Regions from separate parts of the Ewingella sp. C233 genome, predicted to be linked through region 2. Evidence: predicted binding sites of a transcription regulator. Region 2 holds the regulator's gene; the other holds the start of a gene.
What was found. The regulator PurR, encoded in region 2, represses purine synthesis genes. The targets are predictions, from matches to a motif close to CANGCAAACGTTTGCNTG.

Region 1 (7,626 bases), on a different contig from region 2:
TTTGAGGCTTCCGCCCGCGCGGCTGAAATAGCGCAGCGCCGTCAGCGACATGTTCTCTTTAACCGACATGCCAAGTACCAGTCCGTCGCGTTTGCGATCTTCGGAGATATAAACGATGCCGTTCGCCAGACCATCCTGCGGCGAGTGAGTCACCACTTCGCGGCCATCAAGAGCGACGTAACCGGCTTTGCGCGGTAGTGCACCGTAGAGGATCTTCATCAGTTCGGTGCGCCCGGCGCCCATCAAACCGGAGACACCGAGAATTTCACCGCCATATAAATTGAAGCTCACATCATCGACGCCGGGGCCGGAAACATTACGCACCTGCAACCGCAGCGCGCCACGTTCCTGATTCAGGCGGGGATACTGCTCTTCCAGCTTGCGGCCCACCATCATTTCAATCAGCGTATCTTCCTGCAATTCGCTGACCGGACGTTCGGCGATGAACTGTCCGTCACGAAATACGGTGACGTCATCGCAAATTTCAAAGATCTCTTTCAGCCGGTGCGAGATATAAACCACGCCGCAGCCCGCCGACTTCAATTCACGGATGACGTTAAATAAGGAGGCGGTTTCAGTATCGGTCAGTGCATCGGTCGGTTCATCCATAATGATGACCCGGGATTCGAAACTCAGCACTTTGGCGATTTCCACCATCTGCTGATCGCCAATAGAAAGTTCACCCACCAATCGGTGGCTGCTGTATCGCAGGTTCAGCCGGGCAAGCAGTTTGTCGGCTTCGGCATACATCTTTTTCCAGGTGATGCGACCAAAACCGTTAACGAATTCGCGACCGAGGAAAATGTTTTCCGCGATGGTCAGTTGAGGGATCAGGTTCAGTTCCTGATGGATGATGCCAATCCCAGCTTCCTGCGAGGCTTTAGGGCCGTTGAACACGGCTTCCTTACCCAGAAAATGCACTGAACCGGCATCCTTTTGGTAGATGCCGGTCAGTACTTTCATCATGGTGGACTTGCCCGCGCCGTTTTCACCCACCAGCGCCATCACACGTCCCGGATAGACGCTAAGCGCCGCGCCGGAAAGTGCTTTTACGCCAGGAAACGCTTTATCAATCCCTGTCAGTTGCAGCAAAGGTTGCATAAAGGCCTCAGAAGGTTACGCCGGCACACAGAATAACGTTCGCGTAAGGCGAACATTCCCCGCTACGGACTACGGCCCGGCTATGTTCAGTTTGCGCCTTGAAAGCATCATGACTGATGTAATCCAAAGTAATGGTGTTTCCCTGGTGCTGCTCAAGTTCTTTCAACTGCGCGAGTAACGCTTCATGGAGTTGAGGATTCTTTTCGACGATCTCCCCGGCGAGTATCGCCCGCTCAACCTGCATCTCATGCGTCACTACCTTTAAAACTTGTAGAAAAGTAGGAACACCTGCGGTCAGCGCCAAATCGATGCGTTGGGAAGATGCGGGTACCGGCAAACCGGCATCGGCAATAACCAGCTGATCGGTGTGACCTAACCTGGCAATGACATGTGAGATTTCGGCATTCAAAAGCGGTGATTTCTTCATGGTTAACTCCAACAGCGAAACGTTTCGCTCACGGATGAGTTTAGGAATCTGTGAGAATCTGGCAATGGGCTTGTGGTGGATTTGTGATCGCCGTCGAAACGTTTCGCTGGGGCGTTTAGAAATGAGAGGGAAATTTGGGATAATGCATTTCGTTAAGATTAGAAAAACAAAAAGGCACCCGAAGGTGCCCTTTGTCGTTCTAGCGCAGGATCAGATTTCGACCTGCGTGCCCAGTTCGATAACGCGGTTAGGCGGAATTTCAAACTGGTCCGGCGCGCGCAGCGCATTGCGGCTGAGCGCCATAAACAGCTTGCCACGGAAATAGAGATACCACGGGCGCTTGGTGAGGATCAGTGACTCGTGCGACATAAAGAATGACGTCTCCATCATCCTGCACGGCAATCCTTCCAGTCCGCAGCGGTGGAAAACTTCTTCCACGTTTGGCGTCTCTTTGAAGCCGTAACTGGCGACCACCCGCCAGAAGGTTGGCGATAACTGCTCGATGGTCACACGTCGGACATTATGCACATAAGGCGCATCTTCGGTACGAAGCGTCAGTAAAACCACCCGCTCATGCAACACCTTGTTGTGTTTAAGGTTATGCAACAGCGCAAACGGAATGACGTTAATCGCACGCGACATATACACCGCCGTACCCGGAACGCGAACCGGCGGCGATTTCTCCAGAGAGGCAATCATCGCCTCCAGAGAATTTCCGTGCTCATGCATGCGGCGCATAAGGCGGAAACGTTCGCTTTTCCAGGTGGTCATGACGATAAACATGCACAACCCGAGCGTCAGCGGCAGCCAGCCGCCGGAGAACAGTTTGGTGGCGTTGGCTGCAAACATCGGCACGTCAATAAACAGCAGAACGATCAACAAAATACCGACCAGGAAAGGTTTCCAGTGCCAGTTTTTCAATGCCACGGTGCAAGAAAGAATACTGGTCAGCACCATCGTACCAGTGACGGCAATACCGTACGCTGCTGCCAGATTGCTGGAGTGCTCGAAGCTGGCGATAACAATCACCACGGCGATATACAGCGTCCAGTTAATGGCAGGAATATAAATCTGACCGGCTTCCATTTCCGAAGTATGGATAATGCGCATCGGCGGCAGATAGCCAAGACGCACCGCCTGACGGGTCAGGGAGAACACGCCGGATATAACGGCCTGCGAAGCGATAATAGTGGCCAGCGTCGCCAGTATCAGCAGCGGGATAAGTGCCCAGTCAGGTGCCAGCAGGAAGAACGGGTTTTTAATCGCTTCAGGATTTTTCAGCAGCAGTGCGCCCTGACCAAAGTAGTTGAGTACCAACGACGGCAACACAAAGCTAAACCATGCCAGACGAATAGGGAATTTACCGAAGTGGCCCATATCGGCGTACAACGCTTCTACGCCGGTGATGGACAGCACTACGGCACCCAGCGCCAGGAACGAGAAGGATTTGTGCTCAATAAAGAAGTTAACCGCCCACATCGGGTTCATCGCCCGCAGCACTTCCGGATTCTGAGCAATACTGTTGATCCCCAGCACCGCCAAGGTCAGGAACCACAACACCATCACCGGAGCGAACAGTTTCCCGACAATTCCCGTGCCGTGTTTCTGAATCATAAACAGCAAGGTCAGAACGGTAATAGAAAGGGGAACGATAAAGGGATCAAGCGACGGGGCTGCTATCTCGAGACCTTCCATGGCGGACAGGACTGAAATCGCGGGGGTGATCACCACCTCGCCATAGAAGAAACTGCCACCAATCAAACCGAGAATGACGAGTACCGCCGTGGTTCTGGCAGAGGTGTTTCGTCCGGCCAATGACATCAGCGTCAGAATACCGCCCTCGCCGGCGTTGTCCGCACGCATCACATAAGTGAGATATTTCAGCGAGACAATCAGGATCAACATCCAGAATATTAGCGACAGAAAGCCGAAAACAACGCTGGGTTCTACATTAAAGCCATAGTGGCCGGAAAAACACTCTCTCAGGGTATAGAGAGGGCTGGTGCCAATGTCGCCATATACCACACCAATGGCGGCCAACGTTACTGCCGGGAGTGACCGTTTATGTTCTGTGCTCATAATTGGTTTCTTATGCTGCTCTTTTAAGACAAAGAATTCCGTAAGCGAAAGGTACGCTCAATCCTTGATGCCCACTAAACGGCGCACAGTATGCACGAATAAAACAGATTGCCTACCCTTATATGAACGGTTAAATACACGTTCAGGCGACAGAAGGGACAATGTTGATAATAGAAAATTTCTAGTAATCAACAAGCTATACTGCGAAAAAAAATCATGGTTTATTATTCCTGCCCAGTCCACTATTCATTCACTTATGTCATTAACCTTACACAAGCGGAAGACACAGTATGGCGTATTCTCCCCTACTTGCAGAACGGATTGCCCGTCTTGCCAATGCTTTAGAACACGGCTTGTATGAGCGACAGGAAGCGATCCGTCTATGCCTGCTTGCCGCCTTATGCGGTGAAAGCGTATTTCTGCTTGGGCCGCCAGGTATTGCTAAAAGCCTGATTGCCCGCCGCCTGAAATTTGCCTTCCGCCATGCCCGCGCCTTTGAATATCTGATGACCCGCTTTTCTACACCAGAAGAAGTCTTCGGCCCGCTGTCTATACAGGCGCTGAAAGATGAAGGGCGCTACCTGCGCCTCACGCAGGGTTATCTGCCGGAAGCAGAGATTGTCTTTCTCGATGAGATCTGGAAAGCCGGCCCGGCTATTTTGAATACCTTACTGACCGCCATCAATGAGCGCCGTTTTCGTAACGGCGAGCGCGAAGAGGCTATCCCGCTACGCCTGCTGGTCAGCGCTTCCAATGAACTGCCCGAAGCTGACGGCAGCCTGGAGGCGCTCTACGACCGTATGTTGATCCGCCTGTGGCTGGACAAAGTGCAGGATAAGCAGAATTTCCGCTCGCTGCTGACCACCCGTCAGAACGAAAGCGCCAATCCGGTGCCGGAAGCGCTGAGCATCAGTGATGACGAATACCAACAGTGGCAACCCGAAATCGACAAGGTCGCCCTCCCGGAGCCCTGTTTCGAGCTAATATTCCAGCTGCGTCAGCGGCTGGACGCGCTAGATACCGCACCTTACGTCTCCGACCGCCGCTGGAAAAAGGCTCTGCGTTTGTTACAGGCCTGCGCCTTCTTTAGCGGGCGTCAAACCATTACGCCTATCGATCTTATCCTGCTGAAAGATTGCCTGTGGCATGACCTGAATACGTACCATCTCCTGCAAACACAAATCGAACAGATGATCACCGAACAGGCTTACCAGCAGCAGACGCTATTAATGAAGCTGCGTCAGCTGAATCAGGACTGGATGCAATATCAGCAACAGCAGAGCTCCCGTCAGTCGATAAAGGTGAATAAGAAAGCCGGTATCTTTAGCCGCAAACCGCAATACAATCTGCCAGATTCACTGTCGGCCACCAGCCTGACTTTATTGCTGCAAACGCCGCTGCATTTGCATGACATCCCGGTATCGCATTTGCTGGTGGAACGCTCAGTTCTGGAAGAGTGGCTCAATAAAGGCGGCGTGCTGAAAGTGAAACTTAACGGCATGGGATTTGCACAAAATGTTGATGCCGAAGTCGATGAAAAACAGCAGCTGGTGGTGCGGGATATCAGCCGTCAGGCAACACCGCTGACGCTGCCGGGTAAAGAGCACATTGCCGTGCCTGACGAGATGAAAAATACGCTTGAGGGGCTGAGCGCCAAACTCAATCAACAACGGCATGAATTTGGTCAGCATCAAAACTGCCTGTTTGTCGCGCCCGTATGGAGTGCAAAAATTGAGGCGAGCCTGGTCGCGGTCTCTGAACAGTTACTTCATCAACAACAGCTGTTCAGCGGACACTAACCGATGCTCAGTCTGGAATCCCTCGATCTCTTACTGTCGATCAGCGAAGGCGAGCTGATCGACGAACTGATCATCGGCTTACTGGCAACGCCACAGCTGGCTATTTTCTTCGAGAAGTTCCCCCGGCTTAAGCGGGCACTGACCAAAGATCTGCCCGAGTGGAAATTCCGCCTGCGCCAGAGGATCCACGACACGCCGGTGCCGCCAGATTTAGCCAAGGAGTTCTACCTTTACCAGCACAGTCAGCAGATCGACGCTGCTACTTTTCAGTCCGAGCTGGCAGGGCTGATTGATTCACTCGAAATGCTGAGCTCTCCTTTTCTTACTGAAGCCCGTTCGCTGCAGCAAAATGCCGATGAAACGCGCAGCCCGCGAACCGGCAACAGTTTTCAGACGTTGTTCCTCCAGCGCTGGCGGCTAAACCTCACCTTCCAGACGGTGACCGTTCATCATCAGTTGCTCGAACAAGAACAGGAACAGTTGCAGGAAGAGCTGCAACAGCGTCTGGAACTGAGCGGCGAACTCTCTCCTTTACTGGCCGAAAACGATGCTGCCGCAGGCCGCCTGTGGGATATGAGCAAAGGCCAGCGCCAGCGCGGTGAAGTGCAGGCACTGGCGCGATACGGCAGTTTTTTGCAGCAACAGCCAGAACTGCAGAGGTTGGCAGAGCAATTGGGCCGCAGCCAAAAAGCCAAAACCAGCCCGCATGATGACGCAAAAATGGAAGAGCACCGGCTGATGGTGCGTGAACCGGCCACGGTTCCCGAAGAAGTGAATGGTATTCACCAGAGCGATGACATTTTGCGGCTGATGCCGACCGAGCTTGGTACGTTGGGGATCCCTGAGCTGGAATATGAATTTTACCGCCGGTTACTGGAAAAGCGCCTGATGACTTACCGCCTGCAGGGCGACGTCTGGCGGGAAAAAGTGGTCAAACGCCCGGTGGTTCATCAGCAGCAAGAACCGCAACCGCGCGGGCCTTTTGTGGTCTGCGTTGATACGTCGGGTTCTATGGGGGGCTTCAACGAGCAGTGCGCTAAGGCATTTTGTCTGGCGCTGCTCAGGATCGCGCTGGCGGACAACCGCCGCTGCTACATCATGTTGTTTGCGAGTGATGTTATTCACTACGAACTGACCTCATCCAGCGGGCTGGACCAGGCGCTGCGCTTTCTGGGTCAGCATTTTCGTGGAGGCACCGATCTGGCAGCCTGTCTGAATGCCACGCTCGATAAACTCTCGTCGCCGGAATGGCAAGATGCGGATGCAGTGATCATCTCTGACTTTATCGCCCAAAGGCTGCCAGATGACGTAATGAAGCGGGTGAAACGTTTACAGCAGGATAAACATCATCGTTTTCATGCACTGGCCATGTCGCAGTACGGCAAGCCCGGCATCATGCGTATTTTTGACCATATCTGGCGCTTTGATACCGGGATGAAAAGCCGCGTTCAGCGTCGCTGGCAGCGGCCTTAATTCACATCACGTTCTTACAGCACACCTTCCACACTGTGATGTAACATCGGCGACCAGACGCCACACTGCACCTGCGCAATATGCGGCTTTTGCAGCAATAGCATCACCAAGCGTGACTGGCCGATCCCACCACCGATAGTCTGCGGCATATCACCGCGCAGCAGCGCCTGGTGCCAGTCGAGCTGCAAACGCAGTTCATCATCGGTCAGCGCCAGCTGATGCTTCAGCGCGGCGGCATCAACGCGGATCCCCATAGAAGAGAGTTCAATCGCATCCTCCAGTACCGGGTTCCATACCAGAATATCGCCATTCAGACCGGCTAAACCGGCTTCGCCTGCGCTGCTCCAATCATCATAATCAGGAGCGCGCACGTCGTGATATTTGCCGTGGGACAGAGAACCACCAATGCCCATCAGGAAAACTGCGCCCAATTCTTTGGCTATCGCTTGTTCGCGCTGCTTGGCGTCCAGCTCAGGGAAACGCTGTAGTAAGGTTTCGCTGTGTATAAAGTGGATGTCATCAGGCAGGAAAGGCTTCAAGCCAAACTCACGGCTTACCGCCGCTTCGGTTTCCTTTATACCTGCATAGATCTTCTGCACCGTCGCTTTGAGATAGCTGAGTGAGCGTTCGCCGTCACCCATGACTTTTTCCCAGTCCCACTGATCAACGCAGACGGAGTGAACCGGCGACAGGCGATCTTCATCAGGGCGCAGCGCTTTCATGTGAGTATAAAGTCCTTCACCGGCG
Region 2 (7,626 bases):
TCCGCATTTCCCCGCTCGGCCCGTTCAATGGTCTGGATAATGGTGAAGATCAGGAAGAAGCCGCGCTGTATCTGCTTGATGAGCTAAATAACCGCAAACTGGCATACCTGCATATTTCTGAGCCAGACTGGGCCGGTGGCAAGCCTTACTCAGAAGCTTTCCGTGCGGCAATCCGTGCGCACTATCAGGGTGTGATTGTTGGCGCCGGTGCTTATACCGCTGAAAAAGGCGAAGAGCTGATCGAAAAAGGTTATATCGATGCCGTGGCCTTTGGCCGCAGCTACATTGCCAACCCGGACCTGGTTGAGCGCCTGAAAAATCACGCGTCACTGAATGAGCCAAAAGCGGACACATTCTACGGCGGCGGCGCTCAGGGCTACACCGACTACCCAACGCTGTAAGATTAGCGTTATCAATTAACAGGGTATGTTTTGATACCTGAAGATGCGGCAGCCGTTGCCCTCCGGCTGCCGCGTTTTTTTGCCTGTCCGGTGACAATCAGTTAGTCTGTTATTTATTACTTATCCCTGCAATCAGAGGAAATTATGCGCTTACTTCATACCATGCTTCGCGTCGGCGACCTGCAACGTTCAATCAATTTCTATACTGATGTTTTAGGTATGCGTCTGCTGCGTACCAGCGAAAATACCGAATACAAATACTCCCTCGCGTTCGTGGGATACACTGATGAAAGCGAAGGTGCCGTGATCGAACTGACCTACAACTGGGATGTTCACAGCTACGACCTCGGTACAGCCTACGGGCATATTGCACTGGGCGTGGATAACGTGGCACAAACTTGCGAAGACATTCGTAAAGCGGGCGGTAACGTGACCCGTGAAGCCGGTCCGGTCAAAGGCGGCGCCACCATCATCGCTTTCGTTGAAGATCCTGATGGTTATAAAATCGAACTGATCGAATCTAAACATGCAGGCCAGGGCCTGGGGAATTAATGTCCCCTCACATCATGAAGGGCGCAAAGGCGCCCTTTTTTCTGCCCCTATACTCCTGCATCTCCATTAAAAATTTGCCATAATGCGCGCTGAATTCGATGAAGATAAGAAACTGATGGCCGACAATAGTGACATTAACGCCCTGAGAGGCCGTTTCCGTGGTTTTTACCCCGTGGTTATCGACGTAGAAACGGCTGGATTTAACGCCAAGACCGATGCACTGCTGGAAATTGCCGCGATCACCCTGAAAATGGATGAAGATGGCTGGCTAAAAACCGACGAGACGGTGCATTTTCACGTTGAGCCCTTTGAAGGCTCAATTCTGGTACCGGAAGCACTGGCCTTCAACGGCATCGACCCCACTAATCCGCTTCGCGGTGCCGTGAGCGAATATGATGCGCTGCATGAAATTTTCAAAGTCATTCGTAAAGGAATGAAAGAACAAAACTGCAGTCGCGCCATTATCGTTGCGCACAACGCCAATTTTGATCACAGCTTTTTGATGGCGGCCGCAGAACGCGCAGGCTTGAAACGCAACCCGTTTCACCCCTTTGCCACTTTCGACACCGCGGCACTGAGCGGTTTAGTGCTTGGTCAGACTGTACTGGCTAAAGCCTGCATCAGCGCAGGCATGGCGTTTGACAGCAGCCAGGCGCATTCTGCACTGTATGATACAGAGCAGACTGCAGAGTTATTCTGTGAACTGGTAAACCGCTGGAAACGCCTGGGCGGCTGGCCGTTGCCGATCAACTCAGATGATGAAAAAGCGCAAACGCAAGAAAACGATGCGTAAACGCTGACGGTGTTGTCCCCAAAATTCAGAAAAAAAGAGCGACTCATTGAGGTCGCTCTTTTTATTTACCCGTTTCAGAGATTGCCTGATACAGAGCCAGACGCGCTGATATTACTCGGGTTGCTGCTCTTCAGAAGATTTGTACTTCTCAGCAGTTTCTTTGATCAGCGTCTGCAACTCACCACGTTGATACATCTCAATGATGATGTCACAACCGCCAACCAACTCACCGTCTACCCATAATTGCGGGAAGGTTGGCCAGTTTGCATATTTCGGCATTTCAGCACGGATATCCGGATTTTGCAGAATATCAACATAGGCAAAACGTTCGCCACAGGCTGAAAGCGCCTGCACAGCCTGAGCGGAGAAACCACAGCTAGGCAACTTCGGTGAGCCTTTCATGTACAGAAGGATTGGGTTTTCGGAAACCTGCTTCTGGATTTTTTCGATAGTGGTCGTGGTCATTTATTGCTTCCTCAAGCCAAAACTGGCTGTCACTGTCATTACTCATTGATGCGCAGGGCACTGTCTGGAAATGCGCGCCACTTGTCGCTTAGCGTCTATTGTAACGATGGCGGGCTTTGGATAAAAACGCCATTTTTTGCAGGGTCTTTCCACCCCAGCTTTCATTCATGCGTTTACGTCATTACTTTTTAATCAAACTGTCTGATGGCTCGCAATAATAAACATTCATTCAGAATAACATTTTTGATCGTTGAGTTTAACTCTCTTGTGACTGAGCTGAGCTGGTCAGAGCACATTTTTAACTCTCTGATAAAAGATGGTTTTTAGAACTGAAAATGACCATTTTTACAGCATTTAAAATGCTATTAACTTTTTCTCACAATATGATCTAGAATCGAAGCAATTCGTGCTGTTTTGTCTGCTTCTTTTGGGCAATACTCTGACATCTCTGATGTTTAACCTTGGGCCAATATTGGTAACGACGCCATGCGTTTATTGTTTACGCTTTCCGTGCTGTTCTTTACCCAGCTGTTTCTGAATCTGGCGCATGCTTCGCCACAAACTAACGTTGCTGCCGATCAGCGGAAAAGCCACGTCAGTCAGGCAAAACCTGATGAGAGACGAAAGCGAAAAACCGTTGCCCGAACCAGTAAAAAATCAAAATCAGAGCCAGTTAAAGAACAAAAAGCAAAAGTTAAAGAAACCAAAAAAGTCACCAGCACCAAGCGGGTTCGCAACGAACATTCTGAAAAGAAAACGGCCAAAGTGACCCACAGCAAGATGACAGCGAAGAAAGAAAGCCGAACGATTGCGAAAAATGAGACCAGTAAAAATAGTAAAAAAGCCTACGGTCGCCATCGAAAATCAAAAGACGGACTCGCGAAAGACACCAAACCGATTGCTTTGAGTGCCGCGCATAAAAAACGTTATCAACATGCGCAGCAGACCGCGATGACCAAGCTAATGCATCAGGTCGGCAAACCTTATCGCTGGGGAGGCACTTCTCCCAATACCGGTTTCGATTGCAGTGGTTTAGTGTATTACGCATATAAAGACCTGATTCGTATCAAAATGCCACGCACCGCTAACGAAATGTACCACCTTCGGGACGCGGCGCCAGTTAAACGCGGTGAGCTGGAGAGCGGCGACTTAGTCTTCTTCAGAATCAATAACCGCGGCGCAGCAGATCATGTTGGTGTCTATGTAGGAAACGGTAAATTTATTCAGTCCCCCCGTACAGGTGAAGAGATCAAAATCACCTCACTGGGTGAAGATTACTGGCAAGATCACTATGTTGGCGCGCGTCGAGTGATGACGCCTAAAACGATTCGTTAAGTCCGCAGTACCGCTAATCAGCGATGAATAGCATTTAACGAAACGTTTATGAAACAATCAGTCGCTAAGACAGTATTTTGCGAACGATGCAAAACAAAGAATTGAAAAGGGCGACACCTGTAAAAGGAATCGCCCTTTTTTCTGATCTTTTTACCCTCAGCGAATGAAGGTAAAAAAGGATCAGTGCATCACTGCGGTAAAACTGAAAGCCATAATCATTGCCAGTGCGCCAACCACAGTAATGAGAGCAAATTTCAGATTGGTATCCATTAAAACCCCTTCTGGATCAAATGTGGCCTTTTTATAAGCCATACAGTTTGTGTGCCAACGCATTTTCTCATAGTTTTGTTTTAAAATCCCGTGATCATTCCCTGCGTTACGAAGACTTTTTACTTCCCCTTTACCAAGATATAAGAGAAAATTCGCGGTTACCACACTGCGTGCGGGTCGATTCATTCCGATGTTCTTTCAGACAGTTGTTGTGCTCTGAAAAACCCACCAACGATTTCACTGCTCATCTCTTTTCCAGCAGTCAGATCCACGCAGGCAAACGATTAACATAATGCTAACGTGCTAAAGCACGTCAGACAGGAGTCATTCTTTTCATGGCAACGATAAAAGATGTCGCAAAGCGGGCTGGCGTTTCCACCACAACCGTGTCGCACGTCATCAATAAAACACGTTTCGTCGCCGAAGAAACTAAAGCCGCCGTGCAGACAGCGATAAAAGAGCTGCACTACTCTCCCAGCGCGGTGGCCCGTAGCCTCAAGGTCAACAATACAAAATCTATCGGATTACTGGCAACATCCAGCGAAGCGCCCTATTTTGCCGAAGTGATCGAGGCAGTAGAAAACAGCTGTTTCGCCAAAGGCTACACACTGATTTTGTGTAATTCGCATAATAATCTTGATAAACAGCAGGCCTATCTGGCCATGCTGGCGCAAAAACGCGTCGATGGTCTGTTGGTCATGTGCGCGGAATATCCCGATGCATTGCTCGACATGCTCGAAGAATACCGAGCGATCCCGATGGTGGTGATGGATTGGGGCGAAGCACGTAAAAACTTCACCGACAGTATCATCGATAATGCCTTTGAAGGTGGGTATATGGCCGGGCGCTATCTGATTGAACGCGGTCATCGCGATATCGGTGTGATCCCGGGGCAACTGGCTCGTAACACCGGTGGCGGCCGCTTCCAGGGTTTCCTCAAAGCCATGACGGAAGCCAACATCCCGCTGCGCGAAGAATGGGTCGTTCAGGGTGATTTTGAACCCGAGTCAGGCTATCAGGCGATGCATAAAATTTTGATGCAGAAACAGCGCCCGACGGCCGTCTTCTGCGGCGGTGACGTCATGGCGATGGGGGCTATTTGTGCCGCTGATGAAATGGGTCTGCGGGTGCCGCAGGATATTTCGGTGATCGGCTATGATAACGTACGCAACGCCCGTTACTTCTCCCCTGCACTGACGACAATCCACCAGCCCAAAGAGCGCCTGGGTGAGATGGCATTCACCATGCTGCTGGATCGCATTATCAGCAAACGTGAGGAGTCACAGACCATTGAAGTCCACCCGAAACTGGTTGAACGCCGCTCGGTAGCCGATGGTCCTTACCGCGACTATCGCCGTTAACAGCGTAGTCCGAAAGCCATAACACGAACGCCTGCACATTTGCAGGCGTTTTTAGTTGCGTAACCACTCCTGATTCAGCGTAGGGGTATCGCCCAGATAATCCAGAAGCCACGCCAGCGCCGGAGACTGGTTACTCTGATCCCAGGTCAGGCAGCAGGCGCTTTCGGGAAATGCGGCAGCCAGCGTCAGCACACTCAATTTTTGATGTGATATCCAGTCTTCGACCAGATGCACGGGCATCATCCCCACGCACAGTCCTTCACACAGGCAGTCTATGGCGCAGGTCCAGTCGGGAACAACCAGACGTCGCTGATTGTTTAGCGTCCAGGTATCACGCTTAGGTAAGTTGCGCGACGTATCTTCGATACAAAGTGCCGGATAGGCACGCAGCTGTTCATCCACTAATGGCACAGTGAGCGCCGCCAGCGGATGGTCAGGGCTGACCACACAGTGCCAGTCCATAAACCCCATATCCCTGAAACTAAAACGCCCGCCGGTGGGCACAGCGCGTGTTGCGCCGATGGCGACATCCGCACGGCCATCCACCAGCGCGTCCCACACGCCGTTGAACACCTCGGAATGGATGATCAGTTCCGTATCGGGGAATGCCCGGTAGAAATCGGTAACCAGACGCCGCGACCTTTCCGGTTTCACAATGCGGTCTACCGCTACATTGAGTTGCCCACGCCAGCCATTCGCCACCTGCTGACACTGACGCCGTGTCGCTATCATTTTTTTGATAAGCAACCGAGCCTCTTCGACAAAAACCTGACCGGCGGCGGTCAACTCTACATCCCGATGACGCCTTTCAAACAGCGGTACTGCCAGCCATTGCTCCAGTTGGCGAACGGTGTAGCTTACCGCAGACGGAACACGATGCAGCTCTTGTGCCGCCGCACTGAAACTGCCGGTACGCGCCACGGCATCGACCACTTCTAAAGAATATTCTGACCACATCGCCCAGTCTCCCCACCTGCTTTCAATTTTTTTGATACAAGATTGCAAATATTAGCGTTTCACAAGCGGTAAGCCAAACCTTTACACTTCGCGCCTGAGACTTCCTGCACGTTGTGCCGCTGTTCAATAATTTTTCGCATAACAAACATCGCCAATAAAAAGAGAAAATCATGAAACCCTCCTTTGGATTTATGCTGTATCTGGCTGGCCTGAGCATGCTCGGCTTTTTAGCGACAGATATGTACCTTCCTGCGTTTAGCGCAATGCAAATCAGCCTGATGACTAGTCCGGGAATGATCAGCGCCAGCCTGAGTATTTTTCTCGGCGGATTCGCTATCGGACAATTGCTGTGGGGGCCGCTGTCAGACAAGCTCGGCCGCAGACCTGTGCTTATTGCCGGTCTGACGCTTTTCGCACTGGGCTGTCTGGGAATGATCTGGGTACAGAACATCTATTTGCTGCTGGCATTGCGTTTCCTGCAGGCCATTGGCGTATGTGCTGCTGCCGTCAGCTGGCAGGCGCTGGTCGTTGACCGTTACTCTGCGGACGTCGCCAAACGAACTTTCGCCACCATCATGCCGTTGGTGGCGTTATCGCCTGCGCTGGCACCCTTGCTAGGCGCCTGGGTCTTAAATCACTTCGATTGGGAAGCTATCTTCGCCCTGCTCTTGGCGATTGGCGTTCTGCTGTTAATTTGCTCACTCCGTATTCAGGAAACTAAAAAAACGGCGGGTCATCCTAAAACCAACCGCATCGGTTTTTTCAAACTGCTGGCATCGCCTGTATTCAGCGGTAACGTCATGATTTACGGCGCATGTTCTGCCGGATTTTTTGCCTGGCTGACGGGCTCACCTTTTATACTCAGTGACATGGGTTATACGCCAGGCGTTATCGGCCTGAGTTATGTTCCTCAGACTATCGCTTTCCTTGTGGGGGGGTTTGGTTGCCGCATGTTGATTAACAAGATTGACGGTAACCGTATTCTCCCGTGGCTGCTGGCCGGTTACGCACTGAGTGTCGTGGGACTTTATCTGGTGGCAACGCTTACCAGCGCAACGCTGACCACCTTACTAATCCCGTTTTGTCTAATGGCGCTGGTGAACGGTGCTTGTTATCCAATTGTTGTCGCGAACGCACTTATGCCATTTCCTGCTAATACAGGGAAGGCCGCTGCGTTGCAAAATACACTACAATTAGGTTTGTGCTTTTTTACCAGCCTGTTGGTCTCGGCATTCATTGCCCGGCCTTTGCTGGCCACGGTAACGGTTATGTTAGGAACGCTGGTACTGGTTGCGCTGGGTTTTGTGATGGTAAAAAAGAGTGCAAAACAGAATGATGCAGTGAAAGTGGCAGACAAAGAGGAACTGGCTCGCGGTTAACGGAATCATACTACCTAATCGTCATAATACCCTTACGTGACAGTCACTTAAAAAACATAATCGCCGCGCGCTATTTGTTATTGAGAATGCGCGCAGGCGAGTTTATACTCAAT

Region 1: the regulator PurR is predicted to act here: its motif matches at 1,541-1,558, upstream of rbsD (D-ribose pyranase).

What each region holds. Positions count from the first base shown of each region.
Region 1 is NZ_JBUZRI010000004.1:375,475-383,100, reverse strand. Features, by position in the region: gene rbsA (ribose ABC transporter ATP-binding protein RbsA) at 1-1,101, opposite strand, end outside; gene rbsD (D-ribose pyranase) at 1,109-1,528, opposite strand; gene kup (low affinity potassium transporter Kup) at 1,739-3,607, opposite strand; gene ravA (ATPase RavA) at 3,898-5,406, shown strand; gene viaA (ATPase RavA stimulator ViaA) at 5,410-6,879, shown strand; gene asnA (aspartate--ammonia ligase) at 6,894-7,626, opposite strand, start outside.
Region 2 is NZ_JBUZRI010000001.1:1,791,526-1,799,151, forward strand. Features, by position in the region: gene nemA (N-ethylmaleimide reductase) at 1-401, shown strand, start outside; gene gloA (lactoylglutathione lyase) at 546-953, shown strand; gene rnt (ribonuclease T) at 1,036-1,746, shown strand; gene ACZRKO_RS08110 (Grx4 family monothiol glutaredoxin) at 1,858-2,211, opposite strand; gene ACZRKO_RS08115 (C40 family peptidase) at 2,698-3,546, shown strand; gene cydH (cytochrome bd-I oxidase subunit CydH) at 3,727-4,002, opposite strand; gene purR (HTH-type transcriptional repressor PurR) at 4,152-5,177, shown strand; gene punR (DNA-binding transcriptional activator PunR) at 5,229-6,134, opposite strand; gene punC (purine nucleoside transporter PunC) at 6,305-7,513, shown strand.